3 regions of the Williamsia sp. Leaf354 genome follow, and region 1 is predicted to be linked to each of the others. Evidence: predicted binding sites of a transcription regulator. Region 1 holds the regulator's gene; each other region holds the start of a gene.

Region 1 (5,709 bases):
CCAGGGCATCGGGCTGTTCCGTACCGAGTTGGCCTTCCTCGACCGCGCGAAGGAGCCCGACGCCGCCGAGCAGACCGCGCTCTACCGCGAGGTCATCGAAGCGTTCGTCCCCTCCGCGGGGGAGCCCGACGCGAAGATCGTGATCCGCACCCTCGACGCCGGCTCCGACAAGCCGCTCCTGTTCGCCGACAACGGAACCGAGGCCAACCCCGCGCTCGGTGTGCGCGGTCTGCGGGTGGCGTTCGGCAACCCGGGTCTGCTCGATCGGCAGCTCGACGCCATCGCGGCCGCCGCCGAGGCCACCGGCTCGTCCCCGTGGGTGATGGCCCCGATGGTGGCCACCGCGACCGAGGCGCGTGACTTCGCGGCGAAGGTGCGTGCCCGGGGCCTCATCGCCGGGGTGATGATCGAGATCCCCTCGGCCGCACTGCTCGCGCCGTCGATCCTCGCCGAGGTCGACTTCGTGTCGATCGGCACCAACGACCTCACGCAGTACACGATGGCGGCCGACCGCATGTCGGCCGAACTGGCCTACCTCACCGACCCGTGGCAGCCCGCCGTCCTCGCACTGATCAACATGGTCGCCTCAGCGGGTTCGGCGACCGGCAAGTCCGTCGGCGTGTGTGGTGAGGCCGCCGCCGACCCGTTGCTCGCCTGTGTGCTGGTGGGCATGGGCGCCACGTCACTGTCGAGCGCACCCGCGGCCGCCGCGGGGGTGGGTGCGGCGCTGGGTCAGGTGAGCACTGCGCAGTGCCGGGCCGCGGCGCAGGCGGCGCTGGCCACCGCAGATCCGGCAGACGCACGGGCCGCCGCGGCGGCGGCCCTGCACGCCTGACGGCGACCGGTCGGGCTCACCGCCGGTGAGCCCGGTCCTCCACCTCACGCACGAGGCCGATCATGGTCGGATCACGGTGCAGGGCGGCATCCGACAGCGGGTTGACGATCCCGCGCAGGGCGGACACCGGGATCCACCGGCGTGGCACCTGGATGCGCGGTGACCGGGCCTCGATCCCGTCGGCTACCGCCAGCCCGACGCGTCGGGGCTTGATCGGCGTGAGCAGCGGACGTGGGAAGGCCCGCTTGATCAGCGCGGTGGCCAGCTGGTCTTTGCCGAAGGCGACGTCGGCGATGGGGGTCGCGACCCATCCGGGGTAGAGCACCCCGGCCGTCGCGCCGTGGGCCGCGAGCTCGCTGCGCAACGCGCGTCCAATCTGCTCGACGGCGGCTTTCGATGCCGCGTAGGGCGCGTTCACCATCCCGTTGAGGTAGGCGTATGTCGACGAGGTGACGAGGACATGCCCCCGGGAGTCGATGATGTGGGGGAGTGCCGCCCGCACCGTGTTCCACACACCCATCAGGTTGACGCCGATGACGCGCTCGAACACGCCGTCGGCCACGCTGGCCACGGTGTCGGCCGAATCTCCGCTGGAGATACCGGCATTGGCGAACACCACGTCGATCCGTCCCCATCGCGCAACGGCACGATCGACCGCGTCGGACAGGTCTGCGGGGACCGTGACGTCGGCGCGTGCCGCGAGCACGCGGTCGGGATCGAGTCCGCGGACGGCGTCGTCGACCGCCGCCTGGACCAGGTCGAGTGCGACCACCCGGGCACCGCGACGATGCACCTCACGGACGACCTCTCGCCCGATGCCGCCCGCGGCGCCGGTCACGATGACCACCGCCCCGTCCAGGACCAATCGCTGCGTGCCCATCACTTCTCCTGTCGTCCGCCGAACGGGGAGCTCAGTGTGACACGCGGCGTGGTCAGATGGGATCTGCGGGGTGTGTGCAGTCGATCAGAGGCGACGCATGACGGTGACGACCTTGCCAAGGATGGCCGCCTCGTCTCCCGGGATGGGGTCGAACTGCGGGTTGTGGGGCATCAGCCACACGTGTCCGTCGGTGCGCTTGAAGGTCTTCACCGTGGCCTCGCCGTCGATCATCGCCGCGACGATGTCGCCGTTGTCGGCGACGTTCTGCTGGCGGACTACCACCCAGTCGCCGTCGCAGATGGCGGCGTCGATCATCGACTCACCGACCACCCGGAGCAGGAAGAGCGCACCGTCGCCGACGAGTTCGCGGGGGAGTGGGAAGACCTCCTCGACGGCCTCCTCGGCGAGGATGGGCCCGCCGGCCGCGATCCGGCCGAGGACCGGGACGAAGGTCGGGGTCGGCAGCGAGAGTGCATCCGACCCCCCGCCGTCACCGGGATCGGCGTCCTGGACGTTGACCGCGCGGGGGCGGTTCGCGTCGCGTTTGAGGAAGCCCTTGCGCTCCAGTGTGCGGAGCTGATGGGCGACCGACGAGGTGGAGTTGAGGCCGACCGCGTCGCCGATCTCGCGGATGCTCGGGGGATAGCCGCGCTCGCGGACCGACGCACGGATGACCTCGAGCACCTTCGCCTGCCGAGGCGTCAGATCGGCCTCGCTGATCGGGCCGTCGGCGAAGTCGGTGGTGGTGACGGTGGTGTCGGACACGGTGTCCCTCCTGTCGCGGCCCGCTCCCGACCGGTCTGTTCGAACGGTTCGGATGACGCGCGGACCTGCTGTCACCTGGGACAGTAGTGCAGCAGATAACAACTTTCAAACATTTGTTCGACCGTGTCGGGACATTGTCGGAGGTGCGTGATACAAATCGAACACACGTTCACTCGAACGTCTGGTCGATGAGGAGCACGTCATGAATCAGACTCTCACGCGTCACAGCAGCACCACCGCACACGCGGGTCACCGGCCCGCCGGAGCCACGGTCGAGCGCGCGCCGCGTCCGGCGCCGCGCCCCGTGCCCGCACGCCGCCGCCCCTCGGGTCGGCCGGTCGCGGCGCGCCCCGCGGGCGTCGTGTGCGCCGACGGACGCCGCCACGCACCGGTGTCGCGCCGGCCCGCCCCCATCGGATGGGGCGCGGCCATCGTCGCCGGCATCGCCCTCGCGATCGCGGTGTGGGCGGTCGTCATCGGTGGGGCGGCCGCCACCGACTCGACGGCCGCGCCGATCGCCGGTACCTCGGTGGTCCACGTCCGTGGCGGGGAGTCGCTGGGCGAGCTCGCGCAGCGCGTCGCCCCGGACCGGTCGACGTCGGCGGTCGTCGCCGACATCAGGGAGCTCAACCACATGAGCGGATCGGCCCTCACCGCGGGCCAACCGCTGCTCGCACCGCTCTACCGGAACTGACCGGTGTGTGACGCTCGACCCGGGTCGGTATCCTCGCGACCGTGGGTCCACATCGGACCCTGTGACGCCCCGGGGTCCGTCCTCGACGCGCGTCGCCCGCGGATCAGGTTCGAGGACACGTCGATGCACTGCCCCTTCTGCAAGCACGAGGACACCCGAGTGGTCGACTCGCGTGTTGCCGACGAGGGTCAGGCCATCCGCCGCCGCCGTTCGTGCTCGAACTGCGGCCGTCGGTTCACCACGGTGGAGAGCGCGGTGCTCGCTGTCGTGAAGCGCAACGGGGTGACCGAGCCGTTCAGCCGCGAGAAGGTGATGCTCGGCGTCCGTCGCGCGTGCCAGGGCCGTGCCGTCGACGAGGACCGGTTGCGGCTGCTGGCCCAGCAGGTCGAGGACGCCGTCCGTGCCTCGAGTTCGGCCGAGATCCCCAGCAACGAGGTGGGATTGGCGATCCTCGGGCCGCTGCGTGAACTCGACGAGGTCGCCTACCTGCGCTTCGCCTCGGTCTACCGGTCGTTCGAGTCCGTCGACGACTTCCAGCGCGAGATCGACGACCTGCGGTCGTCACCGTCGCGCGCCGCCACCGCCTCCGTCGGCTCCGCGGGCGAGGCCGTCGATCGCACGTAGGATCCGCTGCTCCGACACCGGATAGGCGGGCCGGATGCGCTCGGCGAACAGCCCGATGCGCAGTTCCTCCACCATCCAGTGGATCTGCTCCCCGAGCGTGACACGCCGTGCCGGCGTCGCTCTCTCGACCACCTCGGCCCACCTGTCGAGGACGCGGTCCAACGATTCCATCGCCCGGGCGTCGGTCGCCGACGCAGCGGGCAGGCGCGCCGATCGCACGAGGATGGCGTCGAGATACACCGCGACACGCGCGCGGTGCTCGGCGTCGGTGGCGGCGATGAACCCGTCGAACACGAGATCGTCGAGCTGGCGCGTGATGTCGGCGACGGCAGCTCCCGAGCGGAGGCGGTCGAGTTCCGCCCGTATCGGAGCGACGCGAATCAGCACGTCGGCCGCGGTTGCCAGTGCGGCGTGGGCGACCGCCGGGGTGTCACGGGCAACCGACGCCCGGAGCGCCGCGAACGCGGCGGGGTCGCGCACCGTGCCGGTCGACCCCGTGAGATCGCCGATGGCCGCCCGTGTGCAGTCACGCAGCAGGTCCTCGGTCGAGCGGTAGGGACTCTGCGACAACGCCAACCGCGCCGCGACGGGTAGCCGGCCGGTGGCCGAGGGCTTGAGGACGGGGATCGAGATCTCGAGCAGCCGTCGGATGGCCCGGTGGGTCTGCAGGTCGGCCTCGGCGGCGGTGGTCGCGACCGCCCGCACGACACCGCCGTCGACCACCAGCAGGCACGGATGGCTCGTGACCTGCTGACCGGCGACGGTTTCCACGACCGACGGTGCGATGGTCCCGATGGTGGCGGCCGTCCACTCGGTGATCGGCGGCGGCGCAGGTGCGGCGGACGCACCGCCCCGGGACGTCGAGACACCACGCCGCGGCGCCGCGGGCGCCGATCCCCCGACGGCGTCGCGCAGCTCGGCGAGCGACTCGGCGGTGGCGACCACCGATCCGTCGTTGGCGACCGCGGCATAGGTCATGCGCAGATGGCGGGGCAACGTGGTCGGGTCGAAATCGTTCGGCGACACCGCGACACCGGTCTGGCGACTCACCTCACGCGCCAGACCGACGGCGACCGGTTCGCTGCGCGGGGTGAGTGCGGCCATGGCCGCAGCCCCGACATCGGCGGCGGGACCGAGCCGCCTGCGCACCGATTTGGGGAGGCTCCGCACCATCGCCACGGCCAGCTCGGTGCGCAGTCCGGGGACCAGCCAGTCGAAGCCCGACGGACGGACCCGCGGCAGCAGGGCGAGGGGGATGTGGACGGTGACCCCGTCGCGTTCGGCGCCGGGCGAGAACTGATAGGTCAGATCGAGGTGCGCCTCGCCCTGCTGCCACCGGTCGGGGAACTCCGTCGCCGAGACCGCGTCGGTGTCGGCGACCGTGTCGGGGGTGAGGTCGAGCAGTTCGGGGTCCCCGCGGCGCGCGGACTTCCACCAGGTGTCGAAATGGGCCGCCGACACGACCTCTCGACCTATGCGTTGGTCGTAGAAGTCGAAGAGCTGGTCGTCGTCGATGACGAGGTCGCCGCGGCGCGCACGGTGCTCGAGGTCACGGGCGTCCTCGAGCAGGGCCCGGTTGCGGTCGAAGAAGGGGTGTCGGGAGCGCCAGTCACCCTCGACCAGCGCGTGCCGGATGAACAGGTCCCGCGATGTCTCGGGATCGACCCGGCCGAACGGGACCGCGCGGTGCGCGACGAGGGGTACGCCGTAGAGCGTGACGCGCTCGTAGGCCATCGCCGAACCCCGCTTCGACGACCAGTGCGGCTCACTGTACGAACGTTTCACCAGCGGTCCGGCGATCTTCTCGGCCCACTCGGGTTCGATGCCCGCGACCGTGCGCGCGAACAACCGCGAGGTCTCCACCACCTCACCGGCCATCACGAAACGCGGCGGCTTCTTGGCCAGCGGCGA
Region 2 (5,709 bases), on a different contig from region 1:
GTCGACGGGTGCGGGACCGCGGGGCGAGACGGTGGGGCGGCAGGACCGGGGAGACGGGCACCACGACATCGTGCCAGGTCGAGTGGGTCACCGACGACGACCCGCCGGGTGCGGTGCGTCGGCGCGTGTCGCGGTGTGCGGGGTCGGGCGGCGTCGCGTCGCGACGGCGACGATCGCGGGCACCGCCACCACGCCCATGCCGACGATGCCGTAGGCGACACCCGAGCGCAGCGCGCCGTTCTCGAGAAGGAAGATCTGCGCGAACGCGGAGCCCGCCCAGGTCCACCACAACCACACGAGCGGCACGACCGGTGCCGCGGCCCGTTCGACGTCGGGAGGGTCGAGGAGTTCGAACACCAGCATGACGACGAGTCCGACCGCAGCCCAGCCGGCGAAGTTGGTGAGCGGTATGGCCTCCATCCCCGGCAGCCCCGCGTCCTCGGAGTCCCAGCTCCACAGACCCGCCGCGACCATCTGCGGATCGAGATAGAGATCCCAGCTCACCAGACCGACGACCCCGATCGCGATGCGGCCCGCCCGCGCGGTCGGCACGACGAAGGCTGCCACCCGCCAGACCGCGTACGCACCCATGAACCACGCGGCGGTGATGAGGATCGGGACATCGGCGACGGCCGGCCCGATGCGGTCGGTGGCGTATCCGTAGGCGCCGAAGGGGAACCCGGTCCGGGTGCCGACGACCTCGGCGGCGAACACGATGGCCGACACCGCGGCGATGATCGCGACGGCGCGACCCGGGCCCCGGCGGGCGACGACGTCGACGACCATCGCGATCGACCCCGCGCACAGCACCACCATGGTCGCGGTGTCGCGCGCCGATCCCTCGACGAGCGAGTAGACGATCTGGGCGAGCACCCAGGCGGCGACCGCGGCGAGTGACACCACACGGGCGGTCCCGGTGGTGTCGCGCGCGGCGGGCGGGTCGATCATGTCCGTGACCTGCCGACCACCGGTGCCCTGCGGCGCACCGCCGTCCACGCCGAACCCAGTGCCTCGCGAACGTTGTCGGCGAGGCCGGCGCGATCGGAGAGCACGAGATCGGCGGCGAGTGCTCCGCTGATACCGCTGACGCCACCACCCGGATGGGTCGAGGCGCCGGCCAGGTAGAGACCCGGAACCCCGGGCACACGATGGCCGCCGAGGTCGGGATGGGGCCGGAAGGCGAACATCTGGTCCATCGACATCTCGACGTGCATCACGTTGCCGCCGACGAGGCCCAGCTCGTCCTCGATGCGGTCCGGGGTCTGTACGTGCACGTGTTCGACTGTGGACGAGAAGCCGGGGGCCTGTCGATCCATCTCGGCGATGATGTCGTCACCGGCCCGGTGTGCGAGGTCGGTCCACGAACGGTTCTCGGCCAGGTGACGTGGGTGCCACTGCGACCACAGGGTGATCGAGTGTCGTTGCGGCGGTGCCAGTCCCGGATCGATGGCCGAGTAGCTCATGGCCACCAACGCCGGGCGGCGGGGGAGCTGCCCCGCGCGGGCGTCGCCGTAGGCCGCGGCCAGGTGAGCCCGGTCGGAGACGAGCAGTCCGAGACCCGAGTGGACGCCGTGGGCGGGGAGATCCGACGGCAGCCCGGGGTAGTCGGGGAGTGCCGTGGCACCGATCCGCACGGCACTGCCGATGCCCGGGCCGACCTCGATCCGGCTCTGCCACCGGCGCACCTGCTCGGGGGCGACACCGCCGGCGGCCAGCGCGTCGAGGGTGGTGAGGATGTGGCACGCCGCGACGACCGACCGCGCGCGGCGCACCGCACCGCCCGCCGACGTCACCCGCCAGTGGTCTCCGGTCCACGCGAGCGATTCGACCGGTGCGTCGAGGACCAGTTCGCCGCCGTGCGACCGCAGGGCCGAGACGAGCGCCTCGGTGAGCGCGCCGCTGCCACCGACCGCGCGCCCGGGCGGCAGGGTGTGCATCAGCGCCGCGATGCCGACCATCGGCGCGGTACCCGGCTCACTCATCGGCGGTCCCGACTGCGCGCCGAACCACGCGAGTGCGGCCTTGAGGCGCTCGGAGTCGAACCAGCTGTCCAGCAGGGCATCTCCGGAGCGGAGGAACTCCTGGGCGAGATTCGCCCCGGCGGCCCGGCCGGTGACGCCGTCGCGGGTGGGCATGCCCCAGAACGAGCGCGCGAACCCGCCGACGGTGGGGCGGTGGGCGAACATCCGCATGACCGCCGCCGACCGCGGTCCCCACACGGCGACGAACCGTCGGTACGCGTCGGCCTCGCGCGCACCGCACGCGGCCTCGATGGAGGTGCAGGTCGCGTCGAGGTCGGTCCGGAAGACGATCGCCGGTGAGTCGCCGTCGGCGGGTGCGAACGCCCATGGGTCACAGTCGATGTAGCGCAGGCCGTGCGATCCGAGCGACAGGTCGTCGATGATCGAGGTGTGCCGGATCATGATGTGGGCCGAGGATCCGCGGTCGACCCGGTAGCCGGGGAACCGGGCCACCGTGGACACGGCGCCACCGGGGATGGTGTCGCGTTCGACGACGGCCACGTCGAGGCCCGACTGCGCGATATACGTCGCCGCGACGAGTCCGTTGTGACCGGCACCCACCACGATCGCGTCGTGGATGCGGGCGTCACTGCTGGTCGTCATGGGGGCCCATCGGTAGTCGGCGTCCGAGGACGGCGAAAGGTCGCGGATCGCCCGCGAAGCTGAAATGGCGGAGCAGATCGGCGAAACCGACCCGCCGGTACAGACGCCACGCGCGGTTGTCGTCGGCGGGTACCTCCGGTGTGGAGAGCAGGACGCTGCTCTCGCTCCGGTCCGCGAGGAGTCGCTCGAGCAGTGCCTCGCCGATGCGGTGACCCTGCAGGCGGGGGTGCACGTGGAGTTCGGTGAGTTCGAAGTAGTCGCGGGTGATCTCGTCGATCTGCTCACGTGTGTACCCGCCGTGCCGCAGTCCTGCGCAGAGCTGTTGATGCCACCACTGGTCGCCCGCGCCGGTGTAGCCGTAGGCGATGCCGACCAGTGACCCGCCCGCCGGGCCTCCCGTCGCGTCGTCGGGGGAGCGGTAGGCCCCGACCGCGGTCCAGCCGGGTCGTCGCATGTGATCGCGCCACAGCGGGGAGCGGTGTGTCTGGGTCCCCCGGGGGTATCCCATGGCCTCGACGTAGACGTCGAGAGCAGGGTTCAACCAGTCCCCGGCGTCGTCGGGGGCGAGGCCGACCAGGCGAACAGACACCGTTCTCCGCCTCCTCTTGAGACCTTGTCGGGGGGTAGCTATATTGAATAGGTCGAACGGGTGTTCGAGTACTCAACCTCCGCGACGAGTCTCATCGTGACCCGACGACCGACGGCCGGTCCGGCGGTGGACGAGGGAAGCGTCTGCGGCCGGGCCGGTCCGATCGTCGTCCGGCCCGTCCGGGTTCCGGTGGGCAGCGGTTGTTCCATTGCTCACGTTGTCGGTGGTCGGCGGTATGACTGATCCGTCCGATGGGGTTGAACCTCCACAGGTACACGAACAGACCAGAGAGGGGTGTGACGATGACCGGAACGCGTACGACGACTCGACGCACCGCCACGGTCGATCCACGACTGGCGCTGCGTGCCCGCGAGCTGCTCGGTCGCGCCGAGGCCATGGCGGCGCACGCTGCCGATTCCCCGGAACCGACAGAGCAGCTCCGAGCGCTCTACCTCGCCGCCCTGCGTGCAGCCGGTGCAGCGCTGGTGGTCGGGGAGAAATCCACTACCCGTCCGCGTCGAGGCCCGGTGAGCGCCTGGGCGCGCCTTCCGCGGGCACTGCCGGAGCTCACCACCTGGGCCACCTACTTCGCGGGGCTCTCGCGTCTGCGAGCCGACATCGAACTGGGCGTCGTCCGCGACGTCGACCCGGGGACCGTGCAGGCCACCCGGACCCGTCTGGTCGACTTCATGGACGAGGTACAGGCGCAGGTCGTCGCCTTCGAGCACGGCACACGGGCGACCGCGGGCCACCGGCCGGCGACTCTGACCGAACTCTCAGCCGGGTAATGGTGGTCGGTTTCTCGATCACCTCGTATCATCGACAACAGGGCTCGCCACACGAGCCCACCGACCCCGACACACCTGCCGCGGGTATGCGTTGGACACCGTCCGGTCACCGGACCGAAGTGCTGTAAGGAGGGGCGGTGCCACTCTCGGAGCACGAGCAGCGAATGCTCGAACAGATCGAGAACGCGCTGTACGCCGAAGATCCCAAGTTCGCGTCGAATGTCCGGCGTCGACGGGTACGCGGCGGGTCGACGACGCGTAAACGGCTTCAGGCCGCGGTCCTGTTCGTCGTCGGGTTGCTGCTGCTGATCGGTGGGCTGGTCGTCGACGTCACTGTCGGCGGTTTCCCGATTCTCAGCCTCGTCGGATTCCTCGTCATGTTCGCCGCCGGGCTCATCGCGCTGTGGGGCATCGGCTCGTCCGCGCCGCCGGCGTCGGGAGCCACCTCGGAGTCCTCGTCGGGACGTCGTCCGCGGGGCAACGGGTCACGCTCGTTCAGTGAGCGGATGGAAGAGCGCTTCAACCGACGGTTCGAACAGGAATGATCCTCCGCAGGGCCTCGACGGCCCCGCACTGACCTCACACACGAGACCGCGCACCGATTCCCGGTGCGCGGTTTCGTCGTTCTCGGGGTGATCGCCGCCCGGGCCTTCGTGCCCACCGATCCCCACTTTCCTCCACCGCGCTCGCCCACAGGCCTTCGGCGTCCGGTGCGGACGATCCTCGGTGACGAAACCCCAGGTCGTCTCGGTCGGCGGTGATCGGTCGACTTCCAGTCGCCCCACCACTTTTCTTACCCTTGACCTGCTGTTTCGTGATCGAGCACGAACATGTCGGTCATCTGGGGGTGGAAAGTGGGGGGAAGTGGGGTACTGTGGTGCACGGAGGAGAGAGTGCCGGACTCGCGACTCCGCCCGGCAGGAGGTGTGGGGAGAACATGTTCCTCGGCACACACCTGCACAAGTTGGACGACAAAGGGCGGCTCACGCTTCCCGCGAAGTTTCGAGAGCAGTTGGCAGGAGGGATGATGGTCACTCGCGGTCAGGACCACAGCCTCGCGATCTACCTGCCCGAGGACTTCGTGGAGCGGGCGAAACGAGCCGCTGCGGCGTCCAAGGTGGATGAGAAGGCGCGGATGTACCAACGTCATCTCAACTCCAGCACCGAGGAGATGGTGCCGGACGCACAGGGACGGATCACCCTGTCGTCCAAGCACCGGACCTACGCAGGCCTCACCAAGGAATGCGCGGTGATCGGCAACTACGACTACGTCGAGATCTGGGATGCCCAGGCCTGGGAGCAGTACGAGTCCCAGCACGAGGAGAGCTTCTCGCGGGCCGACAACCCGTCCCTGGAGAACATCCTGTGATCACCGGGTCCCGCCGCCGGAGGACCTCGGCGGGACCGCACGGCCCGGTTCGCCTCGGCGAGTTCAGGCCTCTGCCCGAGATGTCCCTGGCGCACTTCCCCAGCGCCAGGTCCGTCATCGGGCAGGGACCCGTACTCACCGCAACGACCTCCCGGCCGCGCCGACAGCACGACGCCGTGTCGTGCTGCCGGCGACCGGTCCGATCGACCCGCACCGCACAGCGCAGCCACTCCGAAAGGCCTCCGGTGGAGCACAAGTCGGGCGAACACGGTCACATCCCGGTGATGGCGGAACGGATGATCGACCTCATCGCTCCCGCCCTCACGCACACCGCTCCCG
Region 3 (5,709 bases), on a different contig from region 1:
GCCCACGGGAACCCGGAACCCCGCGCCCGCGGTCGCCGCGAACGTGCCGAAGGTGTCCATCGTGGCCCCATGGCCCTGCCACAGCCGCGCCGCGGCGGTCCACTGGACCAACGAGGAGAACGGGTGCACCTGTTCGGGGCGCCGTGGCACGAACGGCAGCAACACCGACAGTTCGGGTGGCGACGCGTATGCGGACACGCCGATCAAACTAGCATTGTTAAGTAAAAGGTTCAGGCCAACGATCAGGCTGAACGGAAGGCCACCAGGTCGTCGGGCATGTGTTCAGTTGGACGTGATGGTGATCGTCGTGGCGGCGGTCGTGGCAGCCATGACGGCGACCATGACCGCCAGTTGGATCTGTGTCGTCGCTGATCGGACCGCCGATTGCGCCCAGGCGCCCGTCCGCGCGGCCTCGATCTGCTGCGGATCGGCCCCGGGGAAACGACGGGTGGCGATCTGGGCGGCGTCGAGTACCGCGATGAGGGCGCCGATCTCCGGCGTCATCGAGGCGCCGGGGGAGGTGATGGTGCGGTCCACCTCCGCGGACAGGTGGACCAGCGTCGATCCGGCGACGGGCTTGTACCGATGTGTCGTGTAGATCCACAGGTGTCGCCGCGTCAGGTGCTCCACGAGGCCGGCCTGCTCCGCCTCGACGAACACCTCGTCGCGTCGGCGATGGGCGATCGGGCAGAACGCGGTGATCAGGGCGCCGGCATCGCGGGACTTCTTCTCAGCGATCGTCGCGATACAGGTGTCGAGTGTGGCGTTGCCGGTGGGGGAATCGTCGATCACCGTGATCGTGTCGTCGGTGAGCGTGATCCGATCCCGCAACGCGAGGTCGGCGAGAAACGCCCCGGAGATCGCCACGTCGGCGAAACCGGCCTGGGTCAACGGCTCGCCGGTGGACGGATCGAGGGCCAGCAGGATGAATCGCTCGGCAACACCGTTCATATCCATAGTCTGGCTAAGCATACGCGGATCGGGCCCGGGTGTCGTCACCTGTCGATGATCTCGGCCACGACGCGCGCCGCCTCGCGACCGGCGCGATTGGCGCCGATCGTCGACGCGGAAGGACCGTATCCGAGCAATTGGACCCGTGGTTGCGCGGCGACCACCGTCGCCAGGCGACCGGTCATGGTGATCCCGCCGCCCGCACTGCGCAGTCGTAAGGGTGCGAGATGGTCCAACGCACTGCGGAATCCGGTGTTGTAGAAGATGACGTCGACGTCGAGCTGCGTCCCATCGGCGAAGGCGACGCCGGTCTCGGTGATGCGGGTGAACATCGGTCGCCACGCGAGGATCCCGTCGGCCTGGGCCGCGGCGATCGCGGGGGTGCGTCGCAGGCCGGTCACCGACACCACCGACGTCGGCGGCAGTCCCGCGCGCACCCGCCGTTCCACCCGGGCGACGGCCTCGCGGCCCTCCTCGGGGGTGAACGGACCGTCGGCGAACACCGGCTCGGTGCGCGAGCACCAGAAGGCCTCCACATCGGTTGCGGTACGGGCGATCTCGATGAGCAGTTGCACCGCCGAGATCCCTGCGCCGACCACGAGCACCCGCTGTCCGTCGAAGTCGTGCGGCCCGGTGTAGTCGTGGGTGTGCAGGATGCGGCCGGTGAAGCGTTCGGCGCCGGGTGTGTGTGGCACGAAGGGGCGATCCCATGTACCGGTCGCGTTGATGACGGTTGCGGCCTCGAGCGTGGTCTCCGGCATTCCGGGGCCGGCGCCGGAGGTCACCGCGAACCGGGGGTCGTCGGGGTCGCGTCCGGGTACGAGACGCACCGCGCTCACGTGGACCGGTCGGCGGACGGGGAGGTCGAATCGTCGTTCGTAGCGTCCGAAGTAGTCGGCGACGGCTGTCGATGCCGGCCACTGATCGCAGTCGACTCCGAGGGCTTCGGCGAGGCCGTATCCGGGGAGGTCGTGGACGTGGTTCGCTCCGGCGAGGGTGAGTGTGGGCCAACGGAATTGCCACGCACCACCCGACGAGGGTGCATGGTCGAGAATGGCGAAGCGTCCGTTCAGACCACGACGTTGCAGGAAATAGCCCGCCGACAGTCCGGCCTGGCCGCCACCGATCACGACGCAGTCGAGCTGCTCGTCGGTGGACACGACGAGAACTCTACTCAGCGAGCACGGCCTGCCGGTGAACGCGGGGGAGCCTGATGCTCTCGGTGACGAGGAACTGCAACCGTCGTTGCACCGTCTCCGATACGGGTTCCGGTGGTGCGTGGTCGGCGACGATCTGCGCGGGTCGGTGCAGGTGGTTGGCGCGGGGTGGGCCCGTATTGCCGTTGGGTGTCCAGCCGTAGCGTCCGCGGTCGGGCCCGGAGTCGATCTTGATGCTCGTGAACTGCCCCGGGCCGTCGCCGACGGCGCGGTTGTGGGGTCCACACGCGGGGGCTAGGTCGGTGACGTCGGTGACACCGCCATCGGCCCAGTCGCTTTCGGCGTGATGGATCTCGACGTGCGAGAAGGGCGCGGGGCACCCGGCCTTGCCGCAGCCGCCGTACTGGGAGAACAGGACGAATCGTTGGGCCTGGGTCGCCAACCGCTTGGCGCGACCGTAGAAGAGGGGCTCGCCGGTGATGTCGTCGAACACCGACAGGTGCATCTGCGCGGAGGCGGCCAGTGCGATGACGTCGGTCATGGGAAGGTCTGCGCCGGTGGCGGTGTGCGCGATGCCTGCTCGTTCTCGCAGCTGCGTATCGGTGATCGACACGATGATGTGCGGGGGCAGACCTCGGTGCGAGCCGCCGAGGAGCCGTCCGTCGACGGCCGCCTGCAGCAGCGCCTTCAGGGCGTCGTGGTTGCGCTGGGACTGTGAACGGTGGTCGCGGTCGGCGGCCTCGCGCAGCAGGGCGGGGTCGATGCCGTCGTCGTCGTTGCCGCCGTGCGGTGAGTGCTCGTCGTCTGGGTTGTTCATGCCGGGCGCGGCCCAGGCTGCGAGGACGACGTCGAACAGCGCTCGTGTCATCGGATCGAGATGGCCAGTGAGCTTCGACATGAGCAGCGAGTCCTGGGTACCGAGGCCGACACCGCGGTTGCGGGCGCGATCGCGGTCCGACGGCAGGTCGCCGTCGGGGTCGAGATGAGCCAGGATGCGGGCGCCGGCGCGCGCGATCTCGCGTGGACCGAAGTCGCGGGCGATGTCGGCGAGCTGTGCCTCGGCCCGGTCGCGCGCATCCGAAGGTGTTGCGGCAGGAACCTTGTCGAGGACGTCGAGCACTGCGATGACGTGCTCGTGGGAAAGGTCGCCGTCGGCCATGGCGGCCGCGGTCTCGGGGCAGCGTGGGGGCAGCGGTTCGCCGGTCATCGACAGCATCGACGACAGTTCGGCGACCTCGCGCAGCCGCTTCTTGGGCGCCGCGACCCGGAGATGTTCGCCGACGAATTCGATCAGGTTGCGGCACTGCACCGCTCGGTAGGCCTCGCGATCGGACACGTCGGCGATCCACCGAAGTCCCATGGACCCCATGGTGCGCGTGAGTCGTTCGTGGGTGACCGCGACCTCTGCGACCTCCGACTCCGTCAAGCCGTCGGAGGACTCGTCGGCGATCTCGGCCAGGAGTGATTCCAGCGCAGCATATTTGGCGATCAGAGTGTTCCCCACAGCGCAGCCTCCCCCCGGATGCATCGACTGCCAAAAGTATAGTTCAGGAATACGACACTCGCAAGTGTGTTCGAGCGCGAATTTCCCTGCGCGACCGGCCGGTTCACTCGATCCGAAAGGTTCCGACTGCCCGGTACTGCGAGTCCATCAGGTCGTGCGACACGGCCTGGTCCAGGGGGAGCTGGGCGGCCGCACCGGCCCAGTACCGCAGGATGCGTCCCACCTCCGCGGCCGCATCACCGTCGAGGGCATCGAGATCCACGTCGAGAATCAATCGCATGTCCCGCAGCCTAAGCCGCATTCGCTGATCTCGGTGGAGTGACGTCGTTTCCCGTGCTAATTTTCCGGCATGACAACCGGGATGGCATCGCGCCGTACACGGGAAGGCTTCCCGGACACGCGGTGAAGCGGAGCGGGCGATTCCACGCCCGTACCTCTGTCACTTCTCGTTCGCCACCGGTCGGCGGTGACTCCTCGCCCGCCCATCCGCACTCCAGATCAGAAGAGACATGACTGCACGGTTCAACCACACCATCATCGCCGCGAACGACCCGGAGGCATCTGCCCGGTTCCACCGGCACATCTTGGAAGCAGACGACGCCCCCAGGTGGGGGCCCTTCATCAACCTGACACTCGACGGCGGAGTTCTGCTCCAGTTCGCAGCACCGCCCACCGACTTCTCGCCTCAGCATTATGCGTTCCTGGTGACCGAGGACCACTTCGATCGAGCACTCGACTACATGCGGCATCATGAACTCGACTACTGGGCCGACCCGCAACGGCGATCACTCCACGCCACGAACACCGAGCACGGCGGACGAGGCGTCTACTTCCTGGATCCCGCCGGCCACTACCTCGAACTCACGACGCGGCCTTACGTCTGACTCGGCGACGACGATGGCCCACGGCGACGCCGCACCCCGTCTCGGGTGACGGCCGCGGAGGACACGCCTCGCGATACGCTGACGCTCATGATCGGGAGCACGTCGAACGGGTCCGTCACCACCATCGAGTTGCAGCGATCGGACAAGCGCAACGCGCTCGATCACGCCATGGTGGACGACTTGGTGGCCGCGGTCGACTCCGCCGTCGAGGCCGGTGCGCGCGCCATCGTCCTCACGGGCGAGGGTCGGGTGTTCTGCGCGGGGGCCGACCTGTCGGGTCCGGTCTACGACCCCGAGTTCCTGACCAAGCTGGTGTCGGCCCTGCAGCGCATCGAGGCGGTGCCGGTGCCGGTGATCGCGGCGCTGAACGGCAGCGCGCTCGGCGCCGGCCTGCAGCTGGCGATGGTCGCCGATCTGCGCGTGATGGCGCCCGACGCATTGTGCGGGATTCCCGCGGCGAAGATCGGCGTGGCGGTCGACGAGTGGACGATCCGTCGCCTCATCTCGCTGGTCGGATCGGGCACCGCGCGCGGAATGCTCATCGGGTGTGACCCGCTCACCGCCGAGCACGCCCTGTCGGTGGGTTTCGCCAATCGCATCGGCGATCTGGCGATGGCGCAGGAGTGGGCGGCGAGCATCGCCGAACTCGCTCCGCTCACGCTCGCCCACTACAAGCTGGTGTTCGCCGGCGACGGCGCCCGTGACGAGGTGCCGGCCTATCGTGCGGCGGCGATGATGCGTGCCTGGGAGAGCCAGGATCTGGCCGAGGGCCGGGCCGCACGGACCGAGAAGCGCAGCCCGCGGTTCACGGGCCGCTGAGCGCTATTTCAGGCGCTTGACCGACGATCCCGGTCGGTAGACGAGTCGCTTCACCGACGCCGGCGGCGGCGCGATCCCGGGACCGCCCGCGCGCATCCAGTCGCCGACCTCGGCCATGGCCGAGGCGGTCAACACCTTCTGCAGCCAGACCGGCCGACCGCCCTTGACCCGACCGGCCCGCGACGGCGACACCACGATGACGTTCGACCGCGCGCAGTCGTCGAGGCAATCGCTCGTGCGCACCCGCGCGGCGTCGCTCGCCGACGCGCGCAGGGCGTCGAGATGCTCGTCGTGGTCGATGTCGGGGTGTTTGCGCGCGGTGCCACAGCAGCAACCACGGCACACGGTGGCCGTCGGCAGCGTGGTGGCGGACTTCTTGCCGGACAGCGTGAGC

The links. Region 1 encodes LexA, which represses DNA repair genes until DNA is damaged. Its sites were predicted from a motif close to CGAACANNTGTTCG; they were not measured.
Region 2: a site for LexA is predicted at 3,267-3,280, ahead of ASG12_RS12265 (SAV_6107 family HEPN domain-containing protein). Genes of this name have one in related genera too.
Region 3: a site for LexA is predicted at 3,672-3,685, ahead of ASG12_RS07315 (HNH endonuclease signature motif containing protein). Genes of this name have one in related genera too.

What each region holds. Positions count from the first base shown of each region.
Region 1 covers NZ_LMPL01000002.1:481,922-487,630, reverse strand. The annotation lists gene ASG12_RS10345 (putative PEP-binding protein) at 1-835, shown strand, start outside; gene ASG12_RS10340 (SDR family NAD(P)-dependent oxidoreductase) at 852-1,715, opposite strand; gene lexA (transcriptional repressor LexA) at 1,800-2,480, opposite strand; gene ASG12_RS22090 (LysM peptidoglycan-binding domain-containing protein) at 2,683-3,174, shown strand; gene nrdR (transcriptional regulator NrdR) at 3,298-3,798, shown strand; gene hrpA (ATP-dependent RNA helicase HrpA) at 3,736-5,709, opposite strand, start outside.
Region 2 covers NZ_LMPL01000003.1:159,305-165,013, reverse strand. The annotation lists gene ASG12_RS12285 (LppM family (lipo)protein) at 1-91, opposite strand, end outside; gene ASG12_RS12280 (carotenoid biosynthesis protein) at 88-948, opposite strand; gene ASG12_RS12275 (phytoene desaturase family protein) at 945-2,624, opposite strand; gene ASG12_RS12270 (GNAT family N-acetyltransferase) at 2,608-3,213, opposite strand; gene ASG12_RS12265 (SAV_6107 family HEPN domain-containing protein) at 3,516-4,001, shown strand; gene ASG12_RS12260 (DUF3040 domain-containing protein) at 4,139-4,546, shown strand; gene mraZ (division/cell wall cluster transcriptional repressor MraZ) at 4,939-5,370, shown strand; gene rsmH (16S rRNA (cytosine(1402)-N(4))-methyltransferase RsmH) at 5,616-5,709, shown strand, end outside.
Region 3 covers NZ_LMPL01000001.1:1,512,334-1,518,042, forward strand. The annotation lists gene ASG12_RS07300 (LLM class flavin-dependent oxidoreductase) at 1-198, opposite strand, end outside; gene ASG12_RS07305 (GOLPH3/VPS74 family protein) at 283-951, opposite strand; gene ASG12_RS07310 (flavin-containing monooxygenase) at 996-2,111, opposite strand; gene ASG12_RS07315 (HNH endonuclease signature motif containing protein) at 2,122-3,612, opposite strand; gene ASG12_RS21960 (hypothetical protein) at 3,716-3,892, opposite strand; gene ASG12_RS07325 (VOC family protein) at 4,122-4,496, shown strand; gene ASG12_RS07330 (enoyl-CoA hydratase) at 4,584-5,315, shown strand; gene ASG12_RS07335 (hypothetical protein) at 5,319-5,660, opposite strand.